Regions from separate parts of the Rhizobium viscosum genome, predicted to be linked through region 2. Evidence: riboswitches for the same ligand, from Rfam matches in the RefSeq annotation. Region 2 holds a riboswitch; each other region holds the start of a gene.
The links. Region 2 has a riboswitch for cobalamin ahead of cobU (bifunctional adenosylcobinamide kinase/adenosylcobinamide-phosphate guanylyltransferase). Riboswitches for the same ligand answer to the same signal wherever they lie in the genome.
Positions count from the first base shown of each region.

Region 1: another riboswitch for cobalamin. It lies ahead of bluB (5,6-dimethylbenzimidazole synthase); the one in region 2 lies ahead of cobU (bifunctional adenosylcobinamide kinase/adenosylcobinamide-phosphate guanylyltransferase).
Region 3: another riboswitch for cobalamin. It lies ahead of nrdH (glutaredoxin-like protein NrdH); the one in region 2 lies ahead of cobU (bifunctional adenosylcobinamide kinase/adenosylcobinamide-phosphate guanylyltransferase).

Region 1 covers NZ_JADBEC010000003.1:199,081-209,221, forward strand. The annotation lists gene H4W29_RS33035 (TolB family protein) at 1-577, shown strand, start outside; gene H4W29_RS33040 (3-deoxy-7-phosphoheptulonate synthase) at 1,088-2,155, opposite strand; cobalamin riboswitch at 2,585-2,776, shown strand; gene bluB (5,6-dimethylbenzimidazole synthase) at 2,819-3,520, shown strand; gene H4W29_RS33050 (MFS transporter) at 3,538-5,082, opposite strand; gene H4W29_RS33055 (LysR family transcriptional regulator) at 5,207-6,070, shown strand; gene H4W29_RS33060 (DUF2865 domain-containing protein) at 6,100-7,185, opposite strand; gene H4W29_RS33065 (ribonuclease H family protein) at 7,385-7,918, shown strand; gene H4W29_RS33070 (NADP-dependent malic enzyme) at 7,967-10,141, opposite strand, start outside.
Region 2 covers NZ_JADBEC010000001.1:3,545,861-3,556,001, forward strand. The annotation lists gene H4W29_RS17385 (cobyric acid synthase) at 1-17, shown strand, start outside; gene H4W29_RS17390 (SDR family oxidoreductase) at 113-883, shown strand; gene H4W29_RS17395 (chloride channel protein) at 915-2,705, opposite strand; cobalamin riboswitch at 2,913-3,305, shown strand; gene cobU (bifunctional adenosylcobinamide kinase/adenosylcobinamide-phosphate guanylyltransferase) at 3,629-4,138, shown strand; gene cobW (cobalamin biosynthesis protein CobW) at 4,143-5,189, shown strand; gene cobN (cobaltochelatase subunit CobN) at 5,198-9,331, shown strand; gene cobO (cob(I)yrinic acid a,c-diamide adenosyltransferase) at 9,328-9,960, shown strand; gene H4W29_RS17420 (helix-turn-helix domain-containing protein) at 10,015-10,141, opposite strand, start outside.
Region 3 covers NZ_JADBEC010000001.1:2,359,103-2,369,243, reverse strand. The annotation lists gene H4W29_RS11700 (ABC transporter substrate-binding protein) at 1-571, opposite strand, end outside; gene H4W29_RS11695 (LacI family transcriptional regulator) at 885-1,937, shown strand; gene H4W29_RS11690 (adenylate/guanylate cyclase domain-containing protein) at 1,934-3,181, opposite strand; gene nrdF (class 1b ribonucleoside-diphosphate reductase subunit beta) at 3,275-4,249, opposite strand; gene nrdE (class 1b ribonucleoside-diphosphate reductase subunit alpha) at 4,429-6,597, opposite strand; gene nrdI (class Ib ribonucleoside-diphosphate reductase assembly flavoprotein NrdI) at 6,576-6,977, opposite strand; gene nrdH (glutaredoxin-like protein NrdH) at 6,991-7,212, opposite strand; cobalamin riboswitch at 7,475-7,701, opposite strand; gene metE (5-methyltetrahydropteroyltriglutamate--homocysteine S-methyltransferase) at 7,859-10,141, opposite strand, start outside.

The DNA of each region.
Region 1 (10,141 bases), on a different contig from region 2:
CGAGTTCGGCAAGTCGGCGATCTACATCCTGCCGATCGAGGGCGGCAAGCCGCGGCTGATCACCAAAAACCTGCCGTCCTACTGGCACGGCTGGTCGCCCGATGGGCGCGAGCTTGCCTATTGCGGCATCCGCAATGATCTCTTCGATATCTACACGATCTCGGTCGACGGCGGCGAGGAGAAGCGGCTGACGCATGGCGAGGGCCGCAATGACGGGCCGGACTGGTCGGCCGACGGGCAGTGGATCTATTTCAATTCCAGCCGCACCGGGCTGATGCAGATCTGGCGCATCCATCCCGATGGCACGGGTCTTGAGCAGGTGACATCGGACAATTACGGCAACTGGTTTGCGCATCCGTCGCCGAACAATGACAAGGTGCTGATCCTTTCCTACGATCCTGACGTCTTCGATCACCCGCGCGATCTCAACGTGCGCCTGCGGATGATGGACATGGATGGCGGCAACCTGACGGAATTGTTCGAACTCTTCGGCGGGCAGGGCACGATCAACGTGCCGAACTGGTCGCCGGATGGCGAGGAATTCGCTTTCGTGCGGTATTTTCCGGTGAAGTCTTAAGAGCGGCGCACCGCCATTTGATGAGTGAGCGGTGGGGAATAGCTTCGGACTGCAACTTAGCGTACGTCTACAGATTAAACACACAACATAATACAGCGCATCCGCGAGATAGGGCCTTGCGTAAAATTCATTTCATAAGAAAATCGATGATCATAATATCTATAATATACTTCGTATCTCTCTACATTTTAGCGAGAATACCGATGTCATATTACAGTATATATGAAGAGATTTCCGACGCTGCCGAATTAAGAGGCCCGTTGCGTGGAATGCTTCTAATCTCCCCGCAAGCTTACCCCTTATTTATATTGTCACTGTTAATGCTCGTCCTGAGAAAAAACGAGCGCGCCCTAAAAGAAGCGATGTGGCTCTGGACAGTGATATTTGTAATTGGTTCGGCGTGGACCGCTCTGTTCATCTACGCAATCGAAAACTCGTAGTTTCCTAAAACCCTCTATAGCAGATTGGGAACGGGCGGCGGGGTTTTCCCGCCGCGCTGAATGCGGCCACTCAGGCAGCGACGGCTGCCTTCCGGCGGTCGCGGACGGCCTTGGCGAGATCTTCGAGTACCTCGACGGACGTATCCCAACCGATGCAGCCATCGGTAATGGACTGGCCATAGACGAGCGGCTTGCCGGGGACGAGATCCTGGCGGCCGGCGACGAGATTGCTCTCGATCATCATGCCCTTGATATGGCTATTGCCGGCGACGATCTGGCCGGCGACGTCGTGGACGACCTTCGGCTGGTTCATCGGATCCTTGCCGCTGTTGGCGTGGCTGGCATCGATCAGCATGCGCGGGTCGACACCCAGCTTGGTTGCCTCGGCGATGACGGCCTGGACGTCGGCAGCTTCATAGTTGGGCCGCTTGCCGCCGCGCAGGATGATGTGGCAGTCCTCGTTGCCACGCGTGGAGGCAATCGCTGCCTGTCCGTCCTTGGTGACAGCCGGGAAATGATGCGGCTGGGAAGCGGCCATGATCGCGTCGAGCGCGACACGCGCGCCGCCATCCGTGCCGTTCTTGAAGCCGATCGGGCAGGAGAGACCCGAGGCGAGCTGGCGGTGGATCTGGCTTTCGGTCGTGCGCGCGCCGATGGCGCCGTAGCTGACGAGATCGGCGATGTACTGCGGCGTGATCGTATCGAGGAATTCGCAGCCGGCCGGCAGGCCCATGGCGTTGATGTCGAGCAGCAGACGGCGGGCGAGGCGCAGGCCTTCCTCGATACGGTAGCTGCCGTCGAGATGCGGGTCGTTCATCAGGCCCTTCCAGCCGACGGTGGTGCGGGGCTTTTCGAAATAGACGCGCATGACTATTTCGAGATCGCCGGACAGGCGTCGTCGCTGCTCGACGAGACGAGACGCATATTCGCGGGCGGCTGCCGGATCATGGATCGAGCAGGGGCCGATGACGACCAGCTGACGGTCGTCTTTACCGGTCAGGATATTGTGGATCGTGTCGCGCGTGCTGGTCACGGTGTGCGTGACCGCGCGGTCACGCGGGATTTCCTTGATAATATCGGCAGGCTTGGTCAGCGGGGTGATCTCGACGATGCGCAGATCATCAATAGTGTCAGTCACGGTATGCTCTCCTGTTTGGTCATACCGTGCGGAACAAAAAAGCCGCCAGGTAGACTAGCGGCTGTTCGGGTTGTCGTCGCGTTAGTTTCGGTTACGCACAGACCCGCATCCGCTGGAAGCAGCGGTACGAATAAAATCGCGATGCGTAAACGGACGAAATCGACATGCCGCCTATGTAGACATGCGAATTGGAATTGTCACGTGGAATCTGTGAGGAAAAATGACAGAGCTGTGAAGTTTTATCGGCTTTCGGCCAGGGCCTCTTCCGGTTCGGTCGCTTCGGCATGTCTGTTCCTGCGGCGTCGGGTCGTCGGCTCCTCACCGGCATTGGTGGGGCGTCGGTTGGATTCGGGTTTCGCTTTAGGACAGCGTTTTCAGCCTGTCCACGAAATGAATGTCGCATGCGGCTTGCGGCCATGCCGTTTCCGCGCCATAGATCGCCCGTCAGGTGCCTGCTGTCACAAGCGGGAGAATCGGGAATCCGGTGCAAGACCGGAACGTGCCCAACGCTGTAAGGCTGACGCTCGCCGTTTAAACTACGCCACTGGCTTTCCGGCCGGGAAGGCAACGGCGAGGCGGATGACGCCAAGTCAGAAGACCGGCCTGGCAAGATAGACCCAACCCGCGCGGACGGCGGGCGGTTGCGTTGTTGGGGATTTGACGATGCGACCCATTGATGATGCCGTTTGCCCGGCATCCAGCTTTTCTGCGGCCGAACGCGAGGCCGTCTATCACGCAATCATGACGCGGCGCGACGTGCGCAGCCAGTTCCTGCCCGATCCCTTGCCGGACGATCTGGTAACACGGCTTTTGACGGCGGCCCATCACGCTCCCTCGGTCGGCTTCATGCAGCCGTGGAATTTCATTCTGGTGAAAAGTGCCGAGGTGAGGGCGCGAGTGCGCGATGCATTCCTCAGGGCGAATGAGGAAGCGGCTCGCATGTTCGATGGCGAGCGGCAGGAAAAGTATCGTTCGCTGAAGCTCGAAGGCATTGTCCAGGCGCCGCTCGGCATCTGCGTGACCTGCGATCCGACCCGCAGCGGCAGCGTGGTGCTGGGGCGCACGCATAATCCGCGCATGGACAGCTATTCCACCGTCTGCGCCATCCAGAACCTGTGGCTCGCGGCCCGCGCCGAAGGCGTCGGCATCGGCTGGGTCAGCATCTTTCGCGAGGGCGACCTCAAGGAGATACTTGGCATTCCCGATCATATCGAAGTCGTCGCCTGGCTCTGCGCCGGCTTCGTCGACCGGCTCTACGAGGAGCCGGAACTGGCGGTCAAAGGCTGGCGGCAGCGGGTGGCGCTGGAAGAGCTGGTCTACCACGACGGCTGGGGACAGGTGGAAGGCGAGGCCGCGCCGGTTTGAGCCGGCGCGCGTGTGTGTCACTCGGCCGGCTGGGTGCTGCAATCCTTGGCGCAGGCCGGTGTCCTCCAATGGCCAAAGGTGAGGAAGCTTGCGGCGGCGAGAAGCCAGACGCCGATGGCGCCATAGAGCATGACACCGCCGAAGCCTGCGACCAGCGCATCATGCACCGTCTCGGCCGGAATGTCTGGCAGGGCAGTGATGTTGCCGGCGGAGATCCGTTCGGCAAGCAGGCGCAGGTCATCGGCATCCATCGCGTTCGGCAAGGCGCTCTTCAGATGGGAGAGCACGCCGCTGAACAGGATGAAGCCCATGACGGCGATGTTGATGGCGAGCGAGATCATCCGGGCGCTCATGTCAATGCCGGAGGCCATGCCAGCGCGATCGCTGGAGACGGCGCCCGTCGTCGTATTGGTGACCGGGGTGTTGGTGAAGCCAAGTCCGATGCCGGCAAGCAGCGCACCGGGCAGCATCGTCAGCCAGCTTGGCGCAGCGGCAGCACTGCCTGACTTCATCAGCAGGAAGCCGAGCCCGATGGTGAAAAGGCCGCCGGGAATGATGATGCCCGGCCGGTAGCGCAGCATAAGCCGTTCGGCCAGCGGCGGCACGACGAGCGTCGGCAGCGTATAGGCAAGCAAGGCGATGCCGGCGGTCACACTGCCATAGCCGAGACCGGCCTCATACCAGATGGGCAGATAGATCATGAAAGGCCAGAAGCTGATATTCATGGCAGCCGAGCCGATGATGGCACCCGAGAAGGCGCGAATGCCAAAGACCGAGACATCGAACATCGGTCGCGGATTCAGCCTTTCGGCAACGACGAAGGCGACGAGGCTTGCGGCGCCAAGTCCGATAGTGCCAAGCGCAGCGGGGCTCGCAAAACCGAGAGCTGGCCCCTGGGTGATGAAGAAGGCAAGGCAGAAGACCGCCAGCGAAAGGGTAGCGATGCCGGCGATATCGAGCCGTCCGGCTGCGGGATCGCGCGATTCCTGAATTCCCGTCAGCGCGAGAGCGACTGTCACGGCCGCCAGTACAGCATGGATGAGGAACACCCATTGCCAACCGGCCACCGCCACGATTCCGACGCCGACGATCGGGCCGAAGCCCAGGCCGATGCCGAAAATGATACCCCACCAGCCGAAGGCGATGCTGCGGGCGCGGCCCTCCTGGAATTGATGGGAGAGGACCGCTACCTGGCAGATCAACATGAAGCCGCCGCTCATTCCCTGCAGAAAACGAGCAACGATCAACAGCGAGACATCCTGCGCGAGTCCGGCAATCAGCGAGGTGAGGCCGAAGACGGCAATGCCGATCAGGAAGACGCGCTTGCGGCCGTAACGGTCGGCCAATGTGCCTGCGGCCATCAGCACCGTCGTAACGGCGATCGTATAGGCGTTCATGATCCATTGCAGGGCACTGAAATCGGCGTGAAGCACTTTTTCCAATGTGGGCAGGATTGCCGGCACGCTCGATATTTCGAGACCGAACATCAGCGAGGACAGACAGGCAGCCAGCAGCGCAATGATGCTGCGTGCACGAGAGGATGAAACGGAATCAGGGGGCATGCTTTGGCCTTTCGACGTTGAGGCGGACAACGTGACATCCGCTATGGTCCATTTGCGTCAGCATAGGCAGGACTTGATCATTACAGAATTGGATGATCACATATTTCAGACACAACAAATTCGAATGATTGGTTTCACCATGCTCGATGTCGATTCCGTTCAGGCCTTTGTGGCGATCGCCGACAACAAGAGTTTCACCCGTGCTGCCAACGAACTCGGCAGCACGCAAGGAGCGATCAGCGTCAAGCTGAAGCGGCTGGAGGAGCGGCTCGGCCACCGGCTGATCGAACGCACGCCGCGGCTGGTGCGGCTCTCGGCGCAAGGGGCAGTGTTTCTACAGGCCGCACGGGAATTCCTCGAAGCCCATGACCGGGCCGTTGCGGCGCTTTCCTCGTCGCGCCGCCATTTCACGATCGGCATTGCCGCGCATGTAGCAGGGCCGGAGGTTCCGACACTGCTTGCGCGCCTCAACGCCCATGATCCGGGTCTGACGATCGAGGTGCGGATCGATAATTCCTGCACCCTGCTTGCCGCCTTCGATCGCGGCGAACTGGATGCGGCGATCATCCGCCGAGACGAAGACCGGCGCGACGGCGAGGTTCTGGGGCCCGAGCATTTCGGCTGGTTCGCCACGCCGCAATTCGAGTATCGCCGCGGCGAGCCGTTGCGTCTTGCAGCACTCTCGCCAACTTGCGGAGTACGGGCTGTCTGCACCCGCGCGCTCGATGCAGCCGGCATCCCCTGGACCGAAGTCTTCCTCGGCGGCGGCTCTTCGGCTGTGACAGCAGCCGTTTCGGCCGGGCTTGCCGTTTCAACCTTCTCCTATCGGCTGGCCCCCGTCGGCACTGTCGAGGTCAGCGAGCGCTTCGGCCTGCCGCCGTTGCCGTCTTCTGAGATCGTGCTGCATTCGACGCTGACGGATGCCAAATCGCGCGCGGCCCTTCGCACGCTGGCAGCTGCCTTCAAGGAGCATCGCTCGTCAATTTGAAGACGCGATCTCGACTGCCGATACCGTGATTATTGTTGCTGCTGTTGGGGCTGCGGGCCTGATGTCGCTGGATTGGTGAGATCGATCTTGCCCTGGTCGCCGGCCAGGAATTGCGGGCCGACCTGACGCACCTTGTTGCTCGCAGGATCATACGGACGATCCGGTACCTGGGCCTGCGGGGCAGGCGGGGTACTTGCGGCTTTCGGGGCTTCGGTGTGGATCGTGGTGATCGAACCCTTCGGCTCGGGCGCCGGCGCGTAGGCTGCCTGGCTCTTGCGCATTTCCTCGTAATAGGCGCTGAGATTGCAGGAGCAGGCGGATTTTTCGCCGGGCGCGCGGGTCTTGTAGGCGAACGCGTTCTTCATCGTCCCATAGGGGGCGCCTGTTGCCGTCGAGATCATGTTCGAGGCTTCGGTGCTGGAAATATCGCGGTAATAGAGTTCCGTCTCCACACCGGGGCACATTTTCGAGCAAGTCGCGGCATCGCGGCCGAAATCGATCGAAGTGGCATTGTTGCTGATCGGGAAGAAGCCGCCGTCGCAGGTGCGAACGCAGATGGTGCTGACGGGCGAGAGCATTTCCGCCCGCGGCAGTCCGTAACGCTCACCGCCGCCGAGCGGGATGAAGGTATCGCCGCGCATCGCCTGCTCCTCGATGGAAGGAGCGGGCGCATAGGCGTCACCGTGTGCGGATTCGGTAAAGCTGTCGCTGTTGCAGCCATTGTCCTCGAGGGCCGCCATCAGGCCTTCGCGGGCTGGATCGGCGCCGGACTGGCGCAATTCGTTACGGCGGTCCTGCAGGTAACGGACATTGTCCACCATCCTGGCTTCGGATTGAACGAGCTCCTGGCAGAAGCCGGCATTCTCGCCGCCGAGGACGACCATGCTGCCGGAGGTGCAGCCATACCGGCGCAGATCGCTGCGCACCTTGCGCAGTTCGAGATTCTGCTCGGCAAGCGCGCCTGCATATTGGCGCATCTCGGGACCATTGTTGCCGAAGGTTTGCGGCAGGTCGGCCAGGCGCCCGCGCAGATCTTCACAGATCGCGTTGGTCTCAGCTGCTGCCGGAACCGCGAATGCCAGAAAGAAAACAAGATACAGGTTTCGGCGCTTCACGACGTCGTCCCGGAGTGAGAAAAAGCTTCTATCGGTGAATTGCGGCTTCAATTCACCGCGCTTTGTCTTAACGCATTTCCCTTAATAAGCTCGCAGTAATTCCTAGCGCATTTTTGCATTCTTATCCAGCAAGCCTGACGCTTCCATCCCTTCGCTCCTGCAATCAAGCGGGGAGCCCATTGATCTCTAGACAGCTGATATGACAGGTATTTCCGACGAAATCCGCCCCACCGAAACGACATCAGGAATACCGGAAACCGGGCACGGCCTGCACCTCTTCGTGGATGGTTGTTTTGAGCCTCGCTCGGGGCACGGCGGGTGGGCCTTCATCGCCTATCGCGACGGGGTGGAAATAGGCACCGGTTTCGGCGGCGTGGAGAATGGTGCCAACAACACGATGGAACTGACCGCGGTGCTTGAGGCGGTGATCTGGATCAGCCGCACGGTACCCGGCACAGCCGCGATCATCTGGTCCGATTCCGTCTACACCGTCGAAGGCTGCAACATCTGGCGCCCCATCTGGAAGAACAACGGCTGGAAGAAAAGCAACCCGAACGGCAGGGCCAGAAACAGAACGATATCAGATGCCAAACTCTGGAAAGCGCTCGACATCGTGCTATCCCGGAATCCATCGATAACAATTGCCTGGTGCAAGGGCCATTCCGGCATTGAAGGCAACGAACGCGCGGATGAACTGTCGGATCAGGGACGCCGTTCGATACGGCGTGCCTGATATGCCTGATGTCAGCGGCCGTCGCTTCACAGACGGCCGCAGCGAGAATTACGCCGGCTGCGATGCCTCGACGACAGCAAGCGCTGCCATATTGACCACACCGCGAGAGGTGACCGACGGCGCCAGGATATGGGCCGGCATCGCCGTGCCGAGCAGGATCGGGCCAACATGCAGGCCGTCGGTCATCGATTTCACGACGCCGAGGGTGATATTGGCCGCATCGAGGTTCGGGAAGACCAGCAGGTTGGCTTCGCCATGCAGCGTAGTATGCGGCATGACGCGGCGGCGCAGTTCCTCGGAGATCGCGCTTTCGCCGTGCATTTCGCCGTCGACTTCGAGTTCGGGAGCCGCCTCACGCACCAGCTGCAGCGCATTGCGCATCTTCGTGGCGCTTTCGGATTCGCGCGAGCCGAAGTTCGAATGCGAGACGAGGGCAGCGCGCGGGGTGATGCCGAAGCGCTTGATTTCTTCGGCAGCGAGAACCGTCGCCTCGGCGATTTCCTCAGCCGTCGGGTTGAAGGTCACGTAGGTGTCGGTGAAGAAGGTCGCGCCGCGCTGCGAGATCAGCAGGCTGAGCGCGGAGAAATCGCGCACATTCGGACGCTTGCCGATGATCTGGCGCACATCGCGAAGGTGTTTCTCGTAACGCCCTTCGAGGCCGCAGATCAGCGCATCGGCTTCGCCGCGCTTCAGCGCCAGCGCCCCGATGACGGTCGTGTTCGTGCGTACGATGGTGCGGGCTGCTTCCGGGATGACGCCGCGGCGGCCGACCAGCTGCAGATAGAGATCGACATATTCGCGGAAGCGCGGATCGTCCTCGGGGTTGATGACCTCGAAATCCGACAGGGGGCGGATGCGCAGTCCGTAGCGCTTCAGGCGCGTTTCGATGACCTGCGGACGGCCAATGATGATCGGCTCGGCGATGCCTTCTTCGATCAGAACCTGGGCGGCGCGCAGCACGCGCTCGTCCTCGCCTTCGGAGAAGATGACGCGCTTGCGTTCTGCCGTCTTTGCCGCCGTGAAGATCGGCTTCATGATGAAGCCGGAGCGGAAGACGAAGCGGTTCAGTTGGTCGAGATAGGCATCGAAGTCGGCGATCGGGCGACGCGCGACGCCGCTTTCGGCCGCAGCCTTTGCCACAGCAGGGGCGATGCGCAGGATGAGGCGCGGATCGAAGGGCGAGGGGATGAGATAATCCGGGCCGAAGACTGGGGTTTCGCCGGAATAGGCGCGGGCTGCAACATCCGACGGTTCTTCGCGGGCGAGGGCTGCGATAGCGCGCACGGCCGCCATCTTCATCTCCTCGTTGATCGTCTCGGCGCCGCAGTCCAACGCACCCCTGAAAATATAGGGGAAGCAGAGGACGTTGTTGACCTGGTTCGGGAAATCGGAACGGCCGGTGCAGATCATCGCATCGGGGCGGGCGGCGCGAGCCAGATCCGGCATAATCTCGGGCGTGGGGTTGGCGAGCGCCATGATGAGCGGCTTTTCGGCCATCTGGGCCAGGAGTTCCGGCTTCAGGACGCCGGCAGCGGACAGGCCGAGGAAGACGTCAGCACCGCCGATGTTTTCGGCAAGCGTGCGCGTGTCGCTCTTCTGGGCGTAGATGGCCTTCCACTCGTCCATCAGCTCGAGGCGGCCTTCGTAGACGAGGCCTTCGAGATCGTGGACCCAGATGTTTTCGCGTTTGGCGCCGAGCGTCACGAGCAGGTTGAGACAGGCAAGGGCCGCCGCACCGGCACCGGAGGCGACGATCTTGACTTCGTCGATCTTTTTGCCCGCGAGTTCCAAGCCGTTGAGGATGGCGGCGGCAACGATGATTGCGGTGCCGTGCTGGTCGTCATGGAAGACCGGAATCTTCATCTTCTCGCGCAGTTGTTTCTCGATGCGGAAGCATTCCGGCGCCTTGATATCCTCGAGGTTGATGCCGCCAAAGGTCGGCTCCAGCGAGGCGACTGTGGAAACCATTTGGTCGACATCATCAGCATCCACTTCGATATCGAAGACGTCGATGCCGGCGAATTTCTTGAAGAGAACGGCCTTGCCTTCCATGACCGGCTTGGAGGCAAGCGGGCCGATATTGCCGAGGCCGAGCACGGCGGTACCGTTGGAGATGACGGCAACGAGATTGGCGCGCGACGTGTAGTCGGCAGCCTGCTCCGGATTGTCACGGATGGCGAGGCAGGGGGCGGCGACACCGGGAGAATAGGCAAGCGCCAGATC
Region 2 (10,141 bases):
CAGGGCTGCTCGGCTAGGCCTGCGTTCATCGGCACCGCTCCGCTATTGCAAAATTAGTTGACTGAGTCCATTAATTATTGTTGCAACGCACCCAGTCGAGAGCGATGAAACCATGAGCATATTGGATAGATTTTCACTTGCGGGCCAGGTGGCGCTCGTGACCGGCGGCGGCCGCGGCCTGGGCTTCGAGATGGCACATGCACTTGCCGAGGCCGGCGCGCATGTCATCGTTACCGGGCGCACGGCGGCGACGCTGGAAGATGCCGTAAGGACCGTCCGCGCCGCCGGCGGCACGGCGCAGGCCGCCGCATTCGACATTGCCGACCGAGAGGCCCAGCGTGCGCTGATGGCCGACATCGAAAAGATCCATGGCCGTCTCGATATCCTGATTAACAATGTCGGCGCCCGCGACAGGCGGCCGCTGGCCGAATTCGACGACGATGCCATCATCGAATTGCTGCGCACCGATCTGGCCGCTGCGATAACGCTTTCGCGCGACGCAACCGTGCTGATGAAGCGGCGCAATTACGGCCGCCTGATTGCCGTGACCTCGATCAGCGGCCATGTCGTCATGCCCGGCGACTGCGTCTATCCGGCGGCCAAGCAGGGCCTGACCGGCCTGATGCGTGCCATGGCGGTCGAGTTCGGCCCACACGGCATCACCAGCAACGCGATTGCGCCCGGCTGGTTCGCCACCGAGACGAACGCGGCGATGGCTGCGAACGAGGAATTGATGCCCTTCGTGCGCCAGCGCATCCCCGTCCAGCGCTGGGGCCGCCCGGATGAGATTGCCGGCGCGGCGCTGTTTCTTGCAAGCGGTGCCGCCTCCTTCGTCAACGGACACATCCTGACCGTCGACGGTGGCATGACGGTCAGGATGTGAGCGGAGATTCTTGCGGCGTGCGGCAAAAGCCTCAGATCTCGCCTGAGACCTCGCGGCGGCGGCGGTCGAGTTCTTCGCTGTAGCGGCGCAGCGTGTGGCTTTCGCTAAGCTGGCCGATCACCTTGCGCTCGATGAGGTTGTTGACGACGGCGAGCGCTTCGCTTTCCGTCTTGTCGAAGATCGCGGCCGCCTGTTTGGCGTTCATCTGTGGCTGCAGGAAGTCGTTTTTATAGCGAATGAAATCGCCAAGATTCTGGGCTTCGTCCTGCGCGCTGGTGGGGTTGGCGTAGATTTCCGGCACGAGCACGAGGCCGGCATATTTGTCACCCTCATCGACGAGGATGACGCGCTGCGTCGAGCCGATGGGGAAAGCCTCCTTGAAGGCGTCCATCGTTATTCCAAGTTTTGCGGTCTTCACGTCTGATCGCATCAGCTTGTCTACGGTCAGGTTGCGGATCCAGCCGACATCATGGGCGCTGCGGATGCTTTCGCCGCGCAGGTGAAAGCGCCATGTGGCGAAGGAGTAGCCGAAGGTGGTGCGCACCACGAGCGAGGAGGTGATGACGGCGGCGAGCACCAGGGCGGTGATCGGGAAGTCGCCGGTAATCTCCAGCGCCAGGAAGGTCATGGTCAGCGGCCCGCCGATGACGGCGACGGCGAGCGAACTCATGCCGACCACGGCATAGATCACGGGCGTCAGCGTCGCATCGGCGAAATAGGGGGCGGAATAGGCAAACAGCTTGCCGAGCAGGGCACCCATGAAGAGCGATGCGAAGAACAGGCCGCCCCTGAAGCCGGAGCCGATGGAGACGGCTGATGCCACCGACTTCAGAAGGAAGAGGCCGATCAGCGCGGGAATGGTGATCTCATGGGCGAGGTTGAGATGCAGCGCGCCGTGACCGGCGGCAAGGACCTGCGGCGAGACCAGCGCCAGCAAGCCGACGACCAGGCCGCCGAGCGCCGGGCGAAAGGGCAGCGCGATGGAGCTCTTGCGCGCCAGTTCCTCGACGAAGGAGACGCCCTGCATGATGAGGATGCCGATGCCGGCGCAGAAGGCGCCGAGGGCGATCGCCGGGACGTAGTCGGCGGGCTGGACAGCGCCGAAGCTGCCGACATCGATGATGAAATCGCTGCCGGAGAGCAGTCGGGCGACCAGGGTAGCGACGAGGGCTGCGACGACGACAGGCGTCAGCGAAATGATGGTGTAGGTGCCGATGATCAGCTCGAAGGCATAGAAGGCACCGGTCAGCGGCGCATTGAAGGCGGCGGCGATGGCGCCGGCCGCGCCGCAGCCGACGAGGACGCGCATGTCGGAGCGGCGCAGCTGAAGCTTCAGGCCGAATTTCGAGGCGATGCCGGCTGCGAGCTGCGTATAGCCGGCCTCCAGTCCGACGGATGCGCCGAAACCGTTGGAAACGAGATTCTGGATGGCGACGAGGATGCTGTCGGTCAGCGACAGGCGGCCGCCATGCAGGGCATTGGCCTCGATCGGGTCGACCATCGGCTTCTTGCGCCATTTGGCGAGGATGAAGATCAAGAGGCCGAGCAGCATGCCGCCGGCAACCGGGGCGGTCATCAGCAGGAACTTGCTGTCGATCTCAGAGGCGCTGAGCCTCGTCGTGCCGTCTATGCCGAAGATCAGGCTGTGCATCTCTTCCGAGACATAGCTCATGGCGGTGACCGCAAGCCCCGATACGATGCCGACAAGCGCGCCGGCAAAGACCATGCCCATTTCGCTGTGGCGGATGAGCGCGCGCATGCGTCCCGGATCAAAGACGGTGCCAAGAGGGCCGAGGCGGCGAATATCCATTCGGGAGAGCATCATGGGGAAACTAGGCGGCAGGAATGAGGGTCAAGGGCGGAGCCGGCATCCGCATGAGCGGCAATTGCGGCAAAATACCGACTGGCCCGTAAAGTTTTTGTGACGTAAGCCTTTGATTAAAGACGATAATATCGGTAGTGTAAGTCGAGATGAACATGGGCGGGACGCTGCGCGGCAATTGACATGGGGGTTGCACGCGCCTAACCATGAATCCACATAATGGATGGTTCCGGATCGGCTAACGCCTTCCGGATGAAAAGGGAATGTGACGGGGCGGACCCAAGCCGGGCGCCTTTATCACAGCCGACCCCGCGACTGTAGAGCAGTAAGGGTCTTCCATCCGGCATTTTAACCGCCGCGCCGACGGTTTTGCATTCTGCAAGCGGGCAAGGCGGACAAGTGCCGGAAAAGCCACTGGAAATGCATCGTGATCAGCCGGGGCAGGACGCCTCTAATTCTACGAATCGTCCGCCTTTTCACGAGATGCAGCCGGGAAGGCGAGGCAGATCCGCTGGCACGATCAGGGGCGACCGTAACGGGTCGCCCCGGTCGGGGCCGTTAGCTGCGAGCCAGGAGACCTGCCGTCCGTGCCGGGCATAATGCCCAATCTGGGCGTTTTGCCCGCTGCCAGCACGGAGGTTGTCTTGGCTGAAGGATTTGATTCAGCGCTGCCTCCGGTGGTGCGATATAGTGGCGACGGCAGTGCGGTGCTTTTGGCCTCGTGCGTCGAGTATGTGGTACCCCCCTCTGTCCTGCCGGACATCTCCCCCACAAGGGGGGAGATTGAATCGCGGCGACGATCTCCCCAAACAATTGATGTAAGGCGATGGTCTCGCCTCTTGCCGATCTCCCCCCCTTGTGGGGGAGATGTCCGGCAGGACAGAGGGGGGTACCACACCCTCCGCTGCAAGAGGCGTCTGCGCATGACCACCACCCTCATCCTCGGCGGCGCCCGTTCCGGCAAATCCCGCTTTGCCGAAAATCTCATCACCACAAGCGGCCTCGAGCGCCATTACATCGCCACCGGCCGCGCCTGGGACGACGAGATGCAGGCGCGCATCAATCAGCACAGAGCCGATCGCGGCCCATCCTGGGCCACGCATGAGGAACCGCTCGATCTCGCCGAGCGCCTTGCCGCCATTGACGCGGAGGGCAGAGCAATCCTCGTCGATTGCCTGACGCTGTGGCTCACCAATCTGATGATGGAGGGGCGCGATATCGCCGCCCAGTCCGCCGCCCTTGCTGCCTTTCTGCCTGACGCAAAGGCGCGACTCGTCATCGTTTCCAATGAAGTCGGCCTCGGCATCGTGCCTGAGAACCGTATGGCACGCGAGTTTCGCGACCATGCCGGTCGGCTGCACCAAATGATCGCGGCAACTGCCGACGATGTCTATTTTATCGCGGCAGGCCTGCCGCTGAAAATGAAGGGTTAGTTCGATGCAGCAGAAAATTCCCGCAACCGTCATCACCGGCTTTCTCGGCGCCGGCAAGACGACCATGATCCGCAACCTGCTCACCAATGCTGGCGGCAAGAAGATCGCACTCATCATCAACGAGTTTGGCGATCTCGGTGTGGATGGCGACGTGCTGAAGGGCTGCGGCGCGGAAAACTGCACCGAGGATGACATCATCGAGCTCACCAATGGCTGCATCTGCTGCACGGTGGCCGACGATTTCATTCCGACCATGACCAAGCTTCTGGAGCGCGATCAGCGCCCCGACCATATCGTCATCGAGACCTCGGGCCTTGCCCTGCCGCAGCCGCTGGTCGCGGCCTTCAATTGGCCGGATATCAGAAGCGAAGTCACCGTCGATGGCGTCATCACCGTGGTCGACAGCGCCGCTGTCGCCGCAGGGCGTTTTGCCGATGACCACGATGCCGTCGATGCGCGTCGCGTCGAGGATGCATCGCTCGATCATGAAAGCCCGATCGAGGAGCTTTTCGAGGATCAGCTGACCTGTGCCGATCTCATAGTGCTCAACAAGACCGATCTCATTGATGCTGACGGCCTCGGCCGCGTGAAGAGCGAAGTCGCTTCGCGCATCGCCCGCAAGCCTGTCATGATCGAAGCGAAGAACGGCGAGGTGCCGGCAAGCGTGCTGCTCGGCCTCGGCATCGGCACGGAGGACGATATCGGCAACCGCAAGTCCCATCACGAGTTGGAGCATGAGGACGGCGAGCCGCATGATCACGACGAGTTCGACAGTTTCGTCGTCGAGCTCGGTGCGATCGCCGATACGGCCGCATTCGTCGAGAAGCTGAAGGGCATTATTGCCGAGCATGATGTGCTGCGCCTCAAGGGCTTCATCGATGTCTCGGGTAAGCCGATGCGCCTGCAGCTGCAGGCCGTGGGCGCCCGCATCGACCAGTATTTCGATCGCGCCTGGGCGCCGGGTGAAGCGCGCAGCACGCGCCTCGTCGTCATCGGCCTGCACGAGATGGATCAGGACGCGGTGCGCAAGGCGATCGAAGCGCTCGTCTGAGGTAAACAATGCATCTGCTTCTCGCTCAACAGGGAACGATCAGCGATGGCGACGAGGCGATCGACCTCGGCCAGTCGCCGGGCGATATCCTGTTCCTGTCGGCCGCCGATACCGAGCTTGCGGCGATTGCCGCGGCTCATGCCGGCGGGGCGATGGGGTATTCGCTGCGGCTTGCCAGCCTGATGAGCCTGAAGCATCCGATGTCGGTCGATACATACGTCGAACGCACGGCGCGGCATGCGAAGCTGATCATCGTGCGGGCGCTCGGCGGGGCGAGCTATTTCCACTATGTGCTGGAGGCGCTGCATGCAGTTGCAGCGCGGAATGGTGTGCTGATTGCGGTGCTGCCGGGGGATTCCAAACCGGATGCGGGGCTGACGCCGTTTTCGAATGTGGCGCTGGAGGATCTGAATGCGCTGTGGGCGTATCTGATCGAGGGCGGCGACGCGAATGCGCGGGGTTTTCTGGCCTATGCGGCGGCGATGCTCTCGGGCGAGGAGAAGCCAGCGCCGGCTGCACCGCTGATGAAGGCGGGGATCTGGTGGCCGGGGCGGGGGCTGGTTGGCGTTGATGAGTGGCGGCGGCTTATCTCCGCTTCGCCCTCTTCGGCTGTTGAGGATGTAGCACCCCCCTCTGTCCTGCCGGACATCTCCCCCACAAGGGGGGAGATCGACAAGCGGCAAGACCACCGCTCTACATCTGTTGTTTGGGGAGAAGCTCGCGGCGATTCAATCTCCCCCCTTGTGGGGGAGATGTCCGGCAGGACAGAGGGGGGTATTGCACACTCGACGGCCGAGGGTGCAACCGTCCGCCCAACTGTCGCCATCGCCTTCTACCGTGCCCTGGTGCAGAGCGGCGAAACCCGCCCCGTCGAAGCCTTGATCGAAGCTTTGCAGGCGCAAGGCCTACGCCCATTGCCGGTCTTCGCCTACAGCCTCAAGGATCCCGTCTCCAAGGGCATCCTTGAAACCATTTTCGCCGATCTCAAACCCGACGTCGTCATCAACACGACAGGCTTTGCCGTCTCTGCACCCGGCGCCGATCGCGAGCCGACCGTGCTGGAAACGAATGACGCGATCGTACTGCAGGCCATCTTTTCCGCTTCGTCGCGGGAGGCCTGGGCCGCCTCGTCGCAGGGGCTCTCGGCCCGCGATCTCGGCATGAATGTCGCGTTGCCGGAGGTGGATGGCAGGGTGCTGTCGCGCGCCGTCTCCTTCAAGGCTGCCGCCCGCTATGATGCCGCGGTCGAGGCCAATATCGTCTCCAGCGAGCCGGATGCCGGGCGCATGGCCTATGTGGCATCGCTTGCCGTCAACTGGGCGCGGCTGCGGCAGATGCCGGCGGCGAACAGGCGGGTTGCGCTCGTCATGGCGAATTATCCGAACCGTGACGGACGGCTCGGCAATGGCGTCGGCCTCGATACGCCGGCCGGCACGATCGAGGTGATGCGGGCGATGGAGAAGGCCGGTTATCCGGTCGCCGATATCCCTGATGATGGCGATGTGCTGATGCGGCACCTGATGGCGGGGCCGACCAATTCCGGCTTCGATGGCAAGGTCGTGCGCGAGACGCTTTCCCTGAATCGATATAAGGATTTCCTGGAATCTCTTCCTGCTCAGATTCAGGATGAAGTCAGCGCGCGCTGGGGTGCGCCGGAGGCCGATCCCTATGTCCGCGGTGGCGCTTTCGCGCTGCCTTTCGCCCGGTTCGGCGAGTTGCTGATCGGTATTCAGCCGGCACGCGGCTATAATATCGATCCGAAGGAAAGTTATCACTCGCCCGATCTCGTGCCGCCGCACGGCTATCTCGCCTTCTACGCTTTCCTGCGCGAGGAATTCGGCGCGCAGGCAGTGATCCACATGGGCAAGCACGGCAATCTGGAATGGCTGCCGGGCAAGGCGCTGGCGCTGTCGGAAGCCTGTTATCCCGAAGCGATCCTCGGGCCGCTGCCGCATCTCTATCCCTTTATCGTCAACGATCCAGGCGAGGGCACGCAGGCCAAGCGCCGCACTGCCGCCGTCATCATCGATCATCTGACGCCGCCTTTGACGCGGGCCGAGAGCTACGGGCCGCTCAAGGATCTGGAGGCGCTGGTCGATGAATATTACGAGGCGTCGGGTGGCGATCCCAGGCGTATCCGGTTGCTGTCGCGGCAGATCCTCGATCTCGTTGCCGATATCGGGCTGGATCGGGATGCGGGGATTGCAAAGGGTGAGAGCGAAGGCGAGGCGTTGAAGAAGCTCGATGCCTATTTGTGCGATCTCAAGGAGATGCAGATCCGCGACGGCCTGCATGTGTTCGGGGTGTCGCCGGAAGGGCGGTTGCTGACCGATCTCACCGTGGCGCTGGCGCGGGTGCCTCGCGGGTTGGGTGAAGGTGGGGATGCGAGTTTGCAGCGGGCGATTGCGGGGGATGCTGGGTTGGGTGTTGTGCTTGTGGCACCCCCCTCTGTCCTGCCGGACATCTCCCCCACAAGGGGGGAGATTGAATCGCGGGACCGGTTTCCCCAAACAACTGATGTGGGGCGACGATCTGGCCCCTTGTCGATCTCCCCCCCTGTGGGGGAGATGTCCGGCAGGACAGAGGGGGGTAACTCCACCTTCGACCCTCTCGATTGCGACATGGCCGCCACTTGGACTGGTCCATGTCCACCAATCCTAGGAGACCTCCTAGACGCCTCCTGGCGCACCAATGGCGACACCGTCGAGCGTATCGAACTGCTCGCAGCCAAGCTCGTTTCCGGCGAACTCGCATGCCCATCCCTCTGGTCCCAAACCAGAAGCGTCCTCGATGAAATTGAATCCCGCCTCAAACCCTCCATCCTCGCCTGCGGCCCTGCCGAAATCACCAGCCTGCTGCGCGGCCTCGATGGCCGTTTCGTGCCGCCCGGTCCATCCGGTGCACCGACGCGTGGGCGGCCTGACGTCTTGCCGACAGGGCGGAATTTCTACTCGGTGGACAGCCGCGCGGTGCCCACACCTGCCGCCTATGAACTCGGCAAGAAATCCGCCGAATTGCTGATCCGCCGCTATGTGCAGGATCACGGCGAATGGCCCGTTTCCTTCGGGTTGACGGCTTGGGGTACCTCCAACATGCGCACCGGAGGCGACGATATCGCCCAGGCCTTGGCGCTGATCGGCGTCAAGCCAGTGTGGGACATGGCCTCGCGGCGTGTCACCGGCTACGAGATCATCCCGCCGGCCATGCTGCGGCGACCGCGGGTGGACGTGACGTTGCGGATCTCTGGCTTCTTTCGCGATGCGTTTCCCGAGCAGATCGCGCTCTTCGACAAGGCGATCCGGGCCGTCGGCGCACTCGACGAGGATGCCGCCGACAATCCGATCGCCGGACGCATGCGCGGCGAGGAGAAGCGGCTAACCGCTGCCGGGCTCGATGAGAAGGCGGCGGCAAAGCGGGCCGGTTATCGCATCTTCGGCTCCAAGCCCGGCGCTTATGGCGCGGGCCTGCAGGCGCTGATCGACGAGAAGGGCTGGGAGCGGCGAGCGGATCTCGCCGAAGCCTATCTCGTCTGGGGCAGTTATGCCTATGGCGCGGGCGAGGAAGGTCGGGCCGAGCGCGGGGTGTTCGAGGAGCGGCTGCGCTCCATCCAGGCTGTCGTACAGAACCAGGACAATCGCGAGCATGACCTGCTCGACAGCGACGATTATTACCAGTTCGAAGGCGGCATGGCAGCGGCTGCCGAAGCGCTTGGCGGGGTGCGGCCGGCGATCTATCACAACGATCATTCGCGGCCGGAAAAGCCTGTGATCCGTTCTCTCGAGGAAGAGATCGGGCGGGTGGTGCGCGGACGCGTCGTCAATCCCAAGTGGATCGAGGGCGTGATGCGCCACGGGTACAAGGGTGCTTTCGAGATTGCGGCGACCGTCGATTATCTCTTTGCCTTTGCGGCGACGACCGGGGCTGTCGGCAACCACCATTTCGAGGCGGTCTACCAGGCCTTTGTTGCCGATCCCAAGGTGCGCGATTTCATGGCCGAAAAGAACCCGGCCGCGCTTTCCGAGATGAAGGAGCGGCTGATGGAGGCGATCGAGCGCAAGCTCTGGACGCCGCGCAGCAACTCGGCGCAATTCGATCTCACAGACATCAACGAAACCAGGAAAAGAGCAGGCAGCCAGTCATGAGCGAAGAGCCAGTCGTACCAGCCGAAAAGGACGATGCCCGTCACGCCGAGAAGATGGCGAAGAAGAAGGCCGCCCGTGACAAGATCATGGCGACCAAGGCAGATGAGAAGGGGCTGATCATCGTCCATACCGGCAAGGGCAAAGGTAAATCCTCGGCCGCCTTCGGCATGATCTTCCGCCATATCGCCCATGGCAAGCCGTCGGCCGTCGTGCAGTTCATCAAGGGTGCGATGTGGACGGGTGAGCGGGATCTGATCGAGAAGCATTTTGCCGATCTCTGCCAGTTCCACACGATGGGCGAAGGCTTTACTTGGGAGACGCAGGACCGGGCACGGGATGTGGCGGCGGCAGGTGCTGCCTGGGAAAAGGCCAAGGAGCTGATCCGCGACGAGCGCAATTCCATGGTGCTGCTCGATGAGATCAATATCGCGCTTCGCTACGACTATCTCGACGTCAACGAGGTGGTGGAGTTCCTGAAGACCGAGAAGCCGTACATGACGCATGTCGTGCTGACCGGCCGCAACGCCAAGGACGAACTGATCGAGATTGCCGATCTGGTGACCGAAATGGAGCTCGTCAAGCATCCCTTCCGCTCCGGCATCAAGGGCCAGCCGGGCGTGGAGTTCTGAGCAATTCCAGCAAAAGTGTCCGCGGTTTTGCATCCGGAATTGCGCGGAAAAGGTCTAATTGGCGAGATTGCCGCGCAGGATCGCGGCCGTCTCCTCATCGGCCGGGAAGAGCGTTTCGATCGCGAGTTCCGACAAGGTGATATCGACAGGCGTGCCAAAGACTGTTGTCGTCGAGATGAAA
Region 3 (10,141 bases), 1.2 Mb from region 2:
GCCAGTTCTGACCGCCAAGCGCGAGCGGGATGACGCCGGCTGCCTTTGCCTTGTCGAGCAGGGCGATCAGGTCGTCGAAGGTCTTCGGCTGCGTGCCGCCGATCTTGTCCATGACCGACTTGTTGATCCACAGCCAGTTGACGGAGTGAACGTTCACAGGGGCTGCGACCCACTTGCCGTCATAGACGGAGAACTTCTGCAGCGCTGCCGGAACGGACTTGTCCCAGCCCTCCTTCTTTGCCGTCTCGGTCAGGTCACCCATGACGCCAGCCTGGGCATAGTCGAGAACGGTATAGCCGAGCATCTGAGAAGCGGTCGGATAGGTGCCCGCGGCAACCATCGCCTTCAGCGCGGTCATGGCTGCGTCGCCGCCACCGCCGGCCACCGGCACGTCCTTCCAAGCAAAGCCTTCCTTAGCGAGGTCCTGCTTCAGCACGTTGAGCGCCGCGGCTTCACCGCCCGACGTCCACCAGTGCAGCATCTGGACTTCCTTGACGTCAGCCGCGTGAGCGCTGCCGAAACCAGCCATCATCACGACAGCAAGAGCTGCCGAGCTCAAAAACTTGCGCATGAATATCCTCCCGTTCGTAAGTGGCGGCGAGACCCACCTCGCCCGCCCCGATGTCTTCCGCCGTGAGGGCGGCCAAACATCACGCTACACCGCACCTCCCAGCGCGGTTAACAATTTAAAACGTTATAAACGCTGTTACGTCAAGTCCTTCCTCGACTCCCGAGAAAAATATGATTAGTTCGATAAATATTGATTTTATTTGATTTTTTCTGAACGCTTAAGAAACCGTAAAAATTTAAATCGTTTGCATTGATTGATTGCGTGCCGGTTTCATCGTGTTATTGTAGCCGCGATCCAGCATGGAATGTCTCCAGTGACCGAATCGTCCCAACTGCAACGCGGTGAAAATCCGGATGGTGCGCAAAAGCGCGGCAAGCCGACCTTGCGTACCATCGCGACATTGACCGGTCTTGCGGTGACGACGGTTTCGCGCGCACTCAGCGACGCGCCGCAAATATCGGTTGAAACGCGCGAGCGCGTCCATCGCATTGCCCGCGAGATCGGCTACTTGCCGGACCGGGCTGCCCAGCGCCTCAAGACGGGCCGCACCAACGTCATCAGCATCCTTCTCGATCCGCATCAGGAAGTGGTCGGCTTCGGCACCGCGATCATGTACGGCATCGCCAAGGCGTTGAAAGAGACATCCTATCACCTCGTCGTCGCCCCGAACTTCCTGTCGACGACGGATCTCGAAGCGGCGGAATATATCGTCCGCAACAATTTCGCCGACGGCCTGATCTTCACGCGGACGGAACCCTTCGATGCGAGGGTGCGGATGCTGCAGGAAGTCGGCTTCCCCTTCGTGTCTCACGGGCGCACGGAGTTTTCGACACCGCATGCTTATGTCGATTACGACAATTACGCCTTCGCCTACGAAGCCACCCGGCGCCTGATCGCCAAGGGCAGGAAGCGGGTCACGGTCGTCATGCCGCCGAAGCGGCTGACCTTCAGCCAGCATATTCTGCATGGTTTCATGACCGCCGTGCGCGAGGCCGGCGTCGCCTATGAGATATCGGAAGCGGTCACCCTCGATTCACCGGCCAACGAGATCAGGGATTTCTTCCGCGCCCGCGCCGCAGCACCCGATGTTCCCGATGGCTTCGTCTGTCCGGGCGAGGTTTCGGCGCTGGCTCTTGTTACGGCCATGAGCGATGCCGGCCGCGTTCTCGCTGAAGACTATGATATCGTCGCCAAGGAGACGTCGCATCTCCTCACCCATCTTCAGCCGAAGATCGAAACCATCTATGAAGATCTTGTGGAAGCTGGCGAACATCTCGGTCAGATGCTTCTTCAGCGCATCAGCAATCCGGCAGCGGAGAGCCAGAGCCTGCTCCTGCCGCCGCAGATCAATTTTCCGGTAGCCTAAGCTGCGTCACGACCGGCTGTCGGCTTTTCGCGGAAAGCGAAGACTTCGACCGGCTCGCCAAGCCCGCGCAGAGGAAAAGTGCCGAGATTGTCCATCTCTTCCGTGCAAGTGGCCATCTCGACGAAAGCGCGCGACAAAAGCACCGGTCGCCTGACCTCCTTGGTCAAGGTTTCAAGCCTCGAGGCGACGTTGACTGCCGGGCCGATGACCGTGAAATCCAGCCGCCGACGCGAACCGATATTGCCATACATGACATCGCCGACGTGGACGCCGACACCATAGCGCAGGGGATTACGCCCCAAACGCTGATGCTGCTCATTCAGTTTCGCCATCGCCTCTTGCCCTTCACGGATCGCCGTCAGCAGATCCTCGCAGGCCGAAGGCTTCGACAGTGGGAAAATGGCAAGCAGTCCATCGCCCATGAATTTCAGGATTTCGCCGCCGTGCCGCTCGATCGGATCGGACATGGCATCGAAATAGTCGTTGAGCAGATGAATGACGTCATCACGCGGCCAGAGATCGGAGATCGCCGTGAAATCGCGAAGGTCGCAGATCATGATCGCCGCGCCGACGGTCGTGCCGCTGCCGCGAGTGATGACGCCGGAGAGAATTTGTTCGCTTGCATGCGGCCCGACATAGGTCTGCAACAGCGTACGCGCCATGATGTTCTTCAGCCGGATTTCACTGACCAGCGTCAGGGCGGGCAAAAGATCGCGCAGGAAATCCACGTGTTCGCCGGTAAAACCGCCTGGCCTATTGGTGGAGAACGTAACGACGTGGCGCTTGTCGAACGTATGATCGATCGGCCAGGCAATATATTCGGAATAGCCGTCGTCGCGCAGTTCCTGGTAGAAGGGATAATCGTCGCCCTCCCATAAATCCTCCAGGTTCTTCCGCACCTCGTTGGCGCCTTTGTGGATCTCGTTGACCGGGCTGTTAAGGAATTGCGGCGTGGTTTCCACCCCGTAGGCAAAGGTGTCGATCTTTGCCTCTTCCATGCCTTCCACCCACAGGATGCGAGCGCCGATCCACTGCGGATGGTTGGTGCGGAAATGCAAGCTCGACCGGTTCACCGGCACGCCGGCTGCCAGCAGCCGCTTGCACATCTCCACCAGGATATTGTCGATGAAACGCTCGTTGCGGGTCTCGTTGATCAGCCAATCGAGAATTCGGCGCCTGCGGATTGGCCAGACGCCTTCGGCAGCTTCGCTTGCCGGATCAGTCGCTTCGAAAGAGGGCCTCATAAAAAACTCCCGCTACGCCACATTCAAGGAATACATCGGGCTGAATGTGGGCGATAGCGGGCCAAATGATAAGAGGCTTCGCAAAGATAAACCTCAGAAATCCCAGTCTTCGTCCTCGGTCGCCACCGCCTTGCCGATGACATAGGAGGAGCCGGAGCCCGAGAAGAAGTCGTGGTTTTCATCGGCATTCGGCGAAAGCGCAGACAGGATCGCCGGATTGACCTTGCAGGCTTCGGCCGGAAACAGCGCCTCGTAACCGAGGTTCATCAGCGCCTTGTTGGCATTGTAATGCAGGAACTTCTTGACGTCCTCGGTCAGCCCGACGCCGTCATAGAGCGCTTCGGTATATTTCGCTTCGTTGTCATAGAGTTCGAGCAGCAGGTCGAAGGCGAAATCCTTGATCTCCTGGCGGCGCTCTTCAGAGAGCTTTTCAAGTCCGCGCTGGAACTTGTAGCCGATATAATAGCCGTGCACGGCTTCGTCTCTGATAATGAGGCGGATCATGTCGGCTGTGTTGGTAAGCTTGGCGCGGCTCGACCAGTACATCGGCAGATAGAAGCCGGAATAGAAGAGGAAACTCTCCAGGAAGACGCTTGCGACTTTCTTCTTCAGGGGATCGGCCGAAGCATAGTGCTCCATGATCAGCGCCGACTTCTTCTGCAGGAATTCGTTCTCCTCCGACCAGCGATAGGCATCGTCGACATCGGGCGTCAGGCAAAGCGTGGAGAAGATCGAGGAATAGGAGCGCGCATGCACCGCTTCCATGAAGGAGATGTTGGAAAGCACTGCTTCCTCATGCGGGGTGACCGCATCCGCCATCAGCTTCACGGAGCCCACACCGTTCTGGATCGTGTCGAGCAGCGTCAGCCCTGTGAAGACGCGGATCGTCAGCTGCTGCTCGGCCGGCGTCAGCGTTCCCCACGAAGGAATGTCGTTCGACAGCGGCACCTTTTCCGGCAGCCAGAAATTGCCGGTCAGACGGTTCCAGACCTCGAGATCCTTGTCGTCCTCGATACGGTTCCAGTTGATGGCGCGTACGCGGCTGACCGGTTTGATGGATATGTTCATTGGGTGGTCTTTCTTCCACAAATTCTAACGGAGTGCGGAGCCCCCTCACCCTGCCCTCTCCCCGCTGGGGAGAGGTGAGCGCCGTGCAATCGGCTTGTCTCTTCTCCCCATGGGGGAGAAGGTGCCGGCAGGCGGATGAGGGGGCTACAAGCTCGAAACTCTCGGCCAGCAGCCCAAAATCAAAGCGTACAAGACACGCAGCCCTGCACCTCAGTGCCGGACAGCGCCATCTGGCGAAGCCGGATATAGTAGATGGTCTTGATGCCTTTCTTCCAGGCATAGATCTGGGCACGGTTGATATCGCGCGTCGTTGCCGTATCGCGGAAGAACAGCGTCAGCGACAGACCTTGATCGACATGCTGGGTAGCTGCCGCATAGGTGTCGATGATCTTCTCAGCGCCGATCTCGTAGGCGTCCTCGTAATAGTCGAGATTGTCGTTGGTCATGAACGGCGCCGGATAATAGACGCGGCCGATCTTGCCCTCCTTGCGGATCTCGATCTTCGAGACGATCGGATGGATCGAGGAGGTCGAGTGGTTGATATAGGAGATCGAGCCCGTGGGCGGCACAGCCTGCAGGTTCTGGTTATAGAGGCCGGAGGCCATGACCGCCTTCTTCAGCTCGAGCCAGTCTTCCTGCGTCGGAATATGAATGCCGGCATCGTCGAACAGCGACTGCACCTTTGCGGTCGCCGGCTTCCATTCCTGCCCGGTATATTTGTCGAAATATTCGCCCGAGGCATATTTCGAATTCTCGAAACCCTTGAAGCTCGCGCCGCGCTCGACTGCCAGACGATTAGAAGCACGCAGCGCATGATAGGTCACCGTGTAGAAATAGATATTGGTGAAATCGACGCCCTCTTCCGAACCGTAGTGGATGCGCTCGCGGGCGAGGTATCCGTGCAGGTTCATCTGTCCCAAGCCGATCGCGTGGCTGTCGTCATTGCCCTTTTCGATCGACGGCACCGAGGAGATATGGCTCATGTCGGACACGGCCGTCAGCGCACGGATCGAAGTTTCGATCGTCTTGCCGAAATCGGATGAATCCATCGCCATCGCAATGTTGAGCGAGCCGAGATTGCAGGAAATATCCTTGCCCATCGTCTTGTAGGAAAGGTCGTCGTTGAACTCGCTCGCTTCACTGACCTGCAGGATTTCCGAGCAGAGGTTGCTCATGCTGATACGCCCGGCGATCGGGTTTGCCCGGTTCACCGTGTCTTCGAACATGATGTAGGGATAACCACTCTCGAACTGGATTTCGGCAATCACCTGGAAGAATTCGCGCGCCTTGATCTTCTTCTTGGTGATACGGGCATCCGCCACCATCTCGCGATATTTCTCCGTCACCGAGATTTCGGTGAAGGGCACACCGTAGACCCGCTCCACGTCATAGGGCGAGAAGAGGTACATATCCTCGTTGTTCTTGGCGAGCTCGAAAGTGATGTCGGGCACAACGACGCCGAGTGACAGCGTCTTGATGCGGATCTTCTCGTCGGCATTTTCTCGCTTGGTATCGAGGAAGCGCATGATGTCGGGGTGATGCGCGTTGAGATAGACGGCGCCCGCGCCCTGCCGCGCGCCAAGCTGGTTGGCATAGGAGAATGAGTCCTCCAGCAGCTTCATCACGGGAATGATGCCCGAAGACTGGTTTTCGATCTGCTTGATCGGCGCACCCGCCTCGCGAATATTGGTCAACGAGAGCGCCACGCCGCCGCCGCGCTTGGAAAGCTGCAGCGCCGAATTGATGGAGCGGCCGATCGATTCCATATTGTCTTCGACGCGCAGCAGGAAGCAGGAGACGAGCTCGCCGCGCTGCTTCTTGCCGGCATTGAGGAAGGTCGGCGTTGCCGGCTGGAAACGGCCGGCGATGATCTCTTCCATCAGATCGCGGGCAAGCTGCTCATTGCCCTCGGCAAGTGCCAGCGCCACCATGCAGATGCGATCTTCGTAGCGCTCGAGATAGCGCTTTCCGTCGAAAGTCTTCAGCGTATAGCTGGTGTAATATTTGAAGGCGCCGAGAAAGGTCGGAAAACGGAACTTCTTGGCATAGGCCTGGTCGAACAGGTCGCGGACGAAATTGAAGGAATATTGGTCGAGAACTTCCTGCTCGTAATAACCTTCGGTCACCAGATAATCGAGCTTCTCCCGAAGGTTATGGAAGAACACCGTGTTCTGGTTCACATGCTGCAGGAAATACTGCTTGGCCGCCATGCGGTCCTTGTCGAGCTGGATCTTGCCCTCATCGTCATAGAGGTTCAGCATCGCGTTCAGCGCGTGATAGTCCAGCGCTTCCACGGCCTTTAGCGGTTTTGCGCCCGCATCCCGCGTCAGATTTGTTCCCGTGTCCAAAATCGTCCCATCCCGTCTTTGACATTGGCGACATCCTCGGCAGTTCCCAGAAGCTCAAACCGGTAGAGGTACGGCACCTGGCACTTCTGCGAGATCACGTCGCCGGCAAGCCCGTAGGTCTCGCCGAAATTGCTGTTGCCCGCAGCAATCACGCCGCGGATGTTGGAGCGGTTTTCCGCATCGTTGAGGAAACGGATCACCTGCTTGGGCACGGCCCCTTTTCCCCCGTCCCCGCAATAGGTGGGCGAGATCAGCACATAGGGTTCGCGAATGTCGATGTCTTCAGCGCCGAGGGGAATGCGCGCCGCGCGCAGTCCCAGCTTCTCGACGAAACGATGGGTATTCTCGGACCGGCTGGAATAGTAGACGATCAGGCCCATCGCTCTTCTCCGATCAGGAGAGCGCGCTGATCATATCAGGGCGGAAGCCCGCCCAGTGGTTCTCGCCGGCAACGACGACCGGAACCTGCATGTAGCCCATGCCGCGCACGCGATCGAGCGCGTCGGCATCCTCGGAGATATCGATGATTTCATAGTCTACGCCCAGACGGTCGAGGGCGCGGTAGGTGGCGGTGCACTGAACGCAGGCAGGCTTGCTGTAAACGGTAACGCTCATCATGTTCCTCGTGATACCGATGGATTCCGGACGCAATACTGGGATCGGGCGCCTTGCGGCGTCCGAGGCAACGCTTGATATTGATCTGACAAAGTTGGCGCTTTAGGCGCCGAACACTCTTCCCTGCAGGACCTGCACGGGCGGCGGTTTTGATGCTTTCGACATGACTTCAACCCCGAAGTGTTCAGCGGACGTTCGGGGCAGCGCAACAGGCTCGGATTTTTTCCTCCTGCATAGACGCGACCTTCCGGACACCCCGCCCGTGGACATCTAGTTCAAGGCAGGTCTCCTGGCTCGCGGGTCGAAGCACCCTGCCCCCAGCCTTCCCAAAGCGTCATGCCTCAGTGACCTGAAATCGGACAGTTGCTCACCGCTTACAGTTGCGGGGGCAGCTCCGGCCTTGTCGCGCCGTCATGACGAAACGCACCGTATTCCCATCTTAGCCCCTAATCCTTGCGAATCAGGGAAACCTCGAACGCTATATATAGTAGCTCAATGAGCCGGGTCGATCAACGACTTGTAGTGCCTTCCGTAGCGTGAGGCACTAGATAAAGGTCCGATCATGGTTAACGGCGGATTAATCAAGGTCCATCCGATGTCATTGGGGATTAAGGAGAGCCGACGTCTTGTCAGCTCTCCACTTCTCCTATCGCCGAATCGGCCCGATTGACCGAAGCGCCTTGGCGGCGGCAACCATGTTGACGAGCGCCGGACGAACCTCTTCCCACTTGCGCGTTTTCAACCCGCAATCCGGATTGATCCAGAGCTGCCCGTCCGTCAGACGCTGGCGCGCCAGTGTTAGAAGCTCCGTCATTTCCTCAACGTCGGGAACGCGCGGCGAATGGATGTCGTAGATACCTGGGCCGATCTCGTTCGGATATTTATAGCTGCGGAAGGCTTCCAGCAGTTCCATCTTGGAGCGTGACGTCTCGATCGAGATCACGTCGGCATCCATTGCGGCAATGGCATCGATGATCTGGTTGAACTCCGAATAGCACATATGCGTATGGATCTGCGTTTCGTCCGCCACGCCGGAGGCGCACAGGCGAAAACTCTCGACCGCCCAGTCCAGATAGGTCTTCCAGTCGGCCTTGCGCAGCGGTAGGCCTTCTCGAAGGGCAGCTTCGTCGATCTGGATCATCGCCGCACCGGCCTTTTCGAGATCGAGCACCTCGTCGCGGATCGCCAACGCGATCTGCCGGCTGACATCGGCACGGGAAAGATCGTCGCGGACGAAGGACCAGTTCAGGATCGTCACCGGTCCGGTCAGCATGCCCTTGACCGGCTTCTCTGTCAGCGACTGCGCATAGCACCACCACTCGACCGTCATCGGCTTCGGCCGGGAGACGTCGCCGAAGATGATAGGCGGGCGCACATAACGGGAGCCATAGCTCTGCACCCAGGCATGCTGCGTGAAGGCGAAGCCGGAAAGCTGCTCGCCGAAATACTGCACCATGTCATTGCGTTCGAATTCGCCATGGACGAGTACGTCCAAGCCGATTTCCTCCTGCCAGCGGATTGCCGCTTCAGTCTCTTTTTTCAAAAAGGCATCATAATCCGCCTCGCTGATCGTCCCCTTGGTGAAAGCGGAGCGGGACTTTCGAACATCTGATGTCTGCGGGAAGGAGCCGATCGTCGTCGTCGGGAAGAGCGGCAGGCGAAGCTTGCGCTCCTGCAGGCCGGTCCTCTCGGCAAAACCGCTGCTCCGCGTCATCATCGTCTCATCGATTGCCGCGACCCGCTGCCTGACTTTGAGATCGTGCACACGTGGCGAAGCTGCGCGAGAGGTCACAGCCTCAGAGGCTGCAGCAATCGCTTGAGAAGCCCCGCCGGGACTGCCGAGTGCAGAGAGTTCATCAAGTTTCTGGGTGGCGAAAGCAAGCCACGACGTCAGCTCCTCATCCAACCCGGTTTCCAGATCCAGATCGATCGGCACATGCAGCAGCGAGCAGGACGGTGCGATCTGCAGCCGATCCGCACCGATGCGCTGAACGAGTGGCTCGATCTTTTTCAGGATCGCAGCAAGGTCCGCTTTCCAGATATTGCGTCCGTCGATGATGCCGAGCGACAGCGTCAGATCAGCTGGCGCTTCGAGAAGGACATCAATCTGCTGCGGAGCACGAACGAGATCGACATGCAGGCCGGAAACCGGCAACGAGAGCGCCGTCGGCAGGTTGTCGCCTATATTGCCGAAATAGGTGGCGAGCATGATCTTCAGGTTCGGCACCAGCTCATGCAGCGCGCGATAGACGTGCTTCAGCGCTGCCTGCTCTTCTCCTGAGAGATCAAGCACCAGGCATGGTTCGTCGATCTGCACCCAGTCGGCACCGGCTGCACTCAGTTCCGCAAGCACCCTCGCATAAACAGGCAACAGGCGTTCCAGCAGGGTGATCGGCGCAAAACCTTCCTCGGTTCCCTTGGCGAGCTTCAGGAAGGTGACCGGACCGAGGATGACCGGCCGTGTGTGGATTCCGAGCGTCTTCGCCTCGATGAAGGCATCGAGCGGCCTGTTTGCGGTCAGCGCGAAGGATTGATCGGGACCGAGTTCCGGCACCATGTAGTGATAGTTCGTGTCGAACCATTTCGTCATTTCCAGCGCTGGCACGCCATGCCCGTGATGGTGCTGATGGCCGCAATCGACATGCGCCTCTTCGCCGGTCGAGCCGCGCGCCATGGCGAAATAGGTATCAAGCGCAACAGGCCCGTCCTTCCAACCATAGGCCGAAGGTATGGCGCCGATCATGACAGTCGTGTCGAGCACGTGGTCATAGAACGAGAAATCATTGGAGGGGATGATATCGATCCCCTTCTCTTTCTGCAGGGCCCAGTTTTGCGCCCGCAGCCGCTTGCCGATATCGAGAAGCGCGCCGGCATCGGACTTGTCGGCCCAATAGCTTTCAAGTGCGAATTTGAGTTCACGATGCTTTCC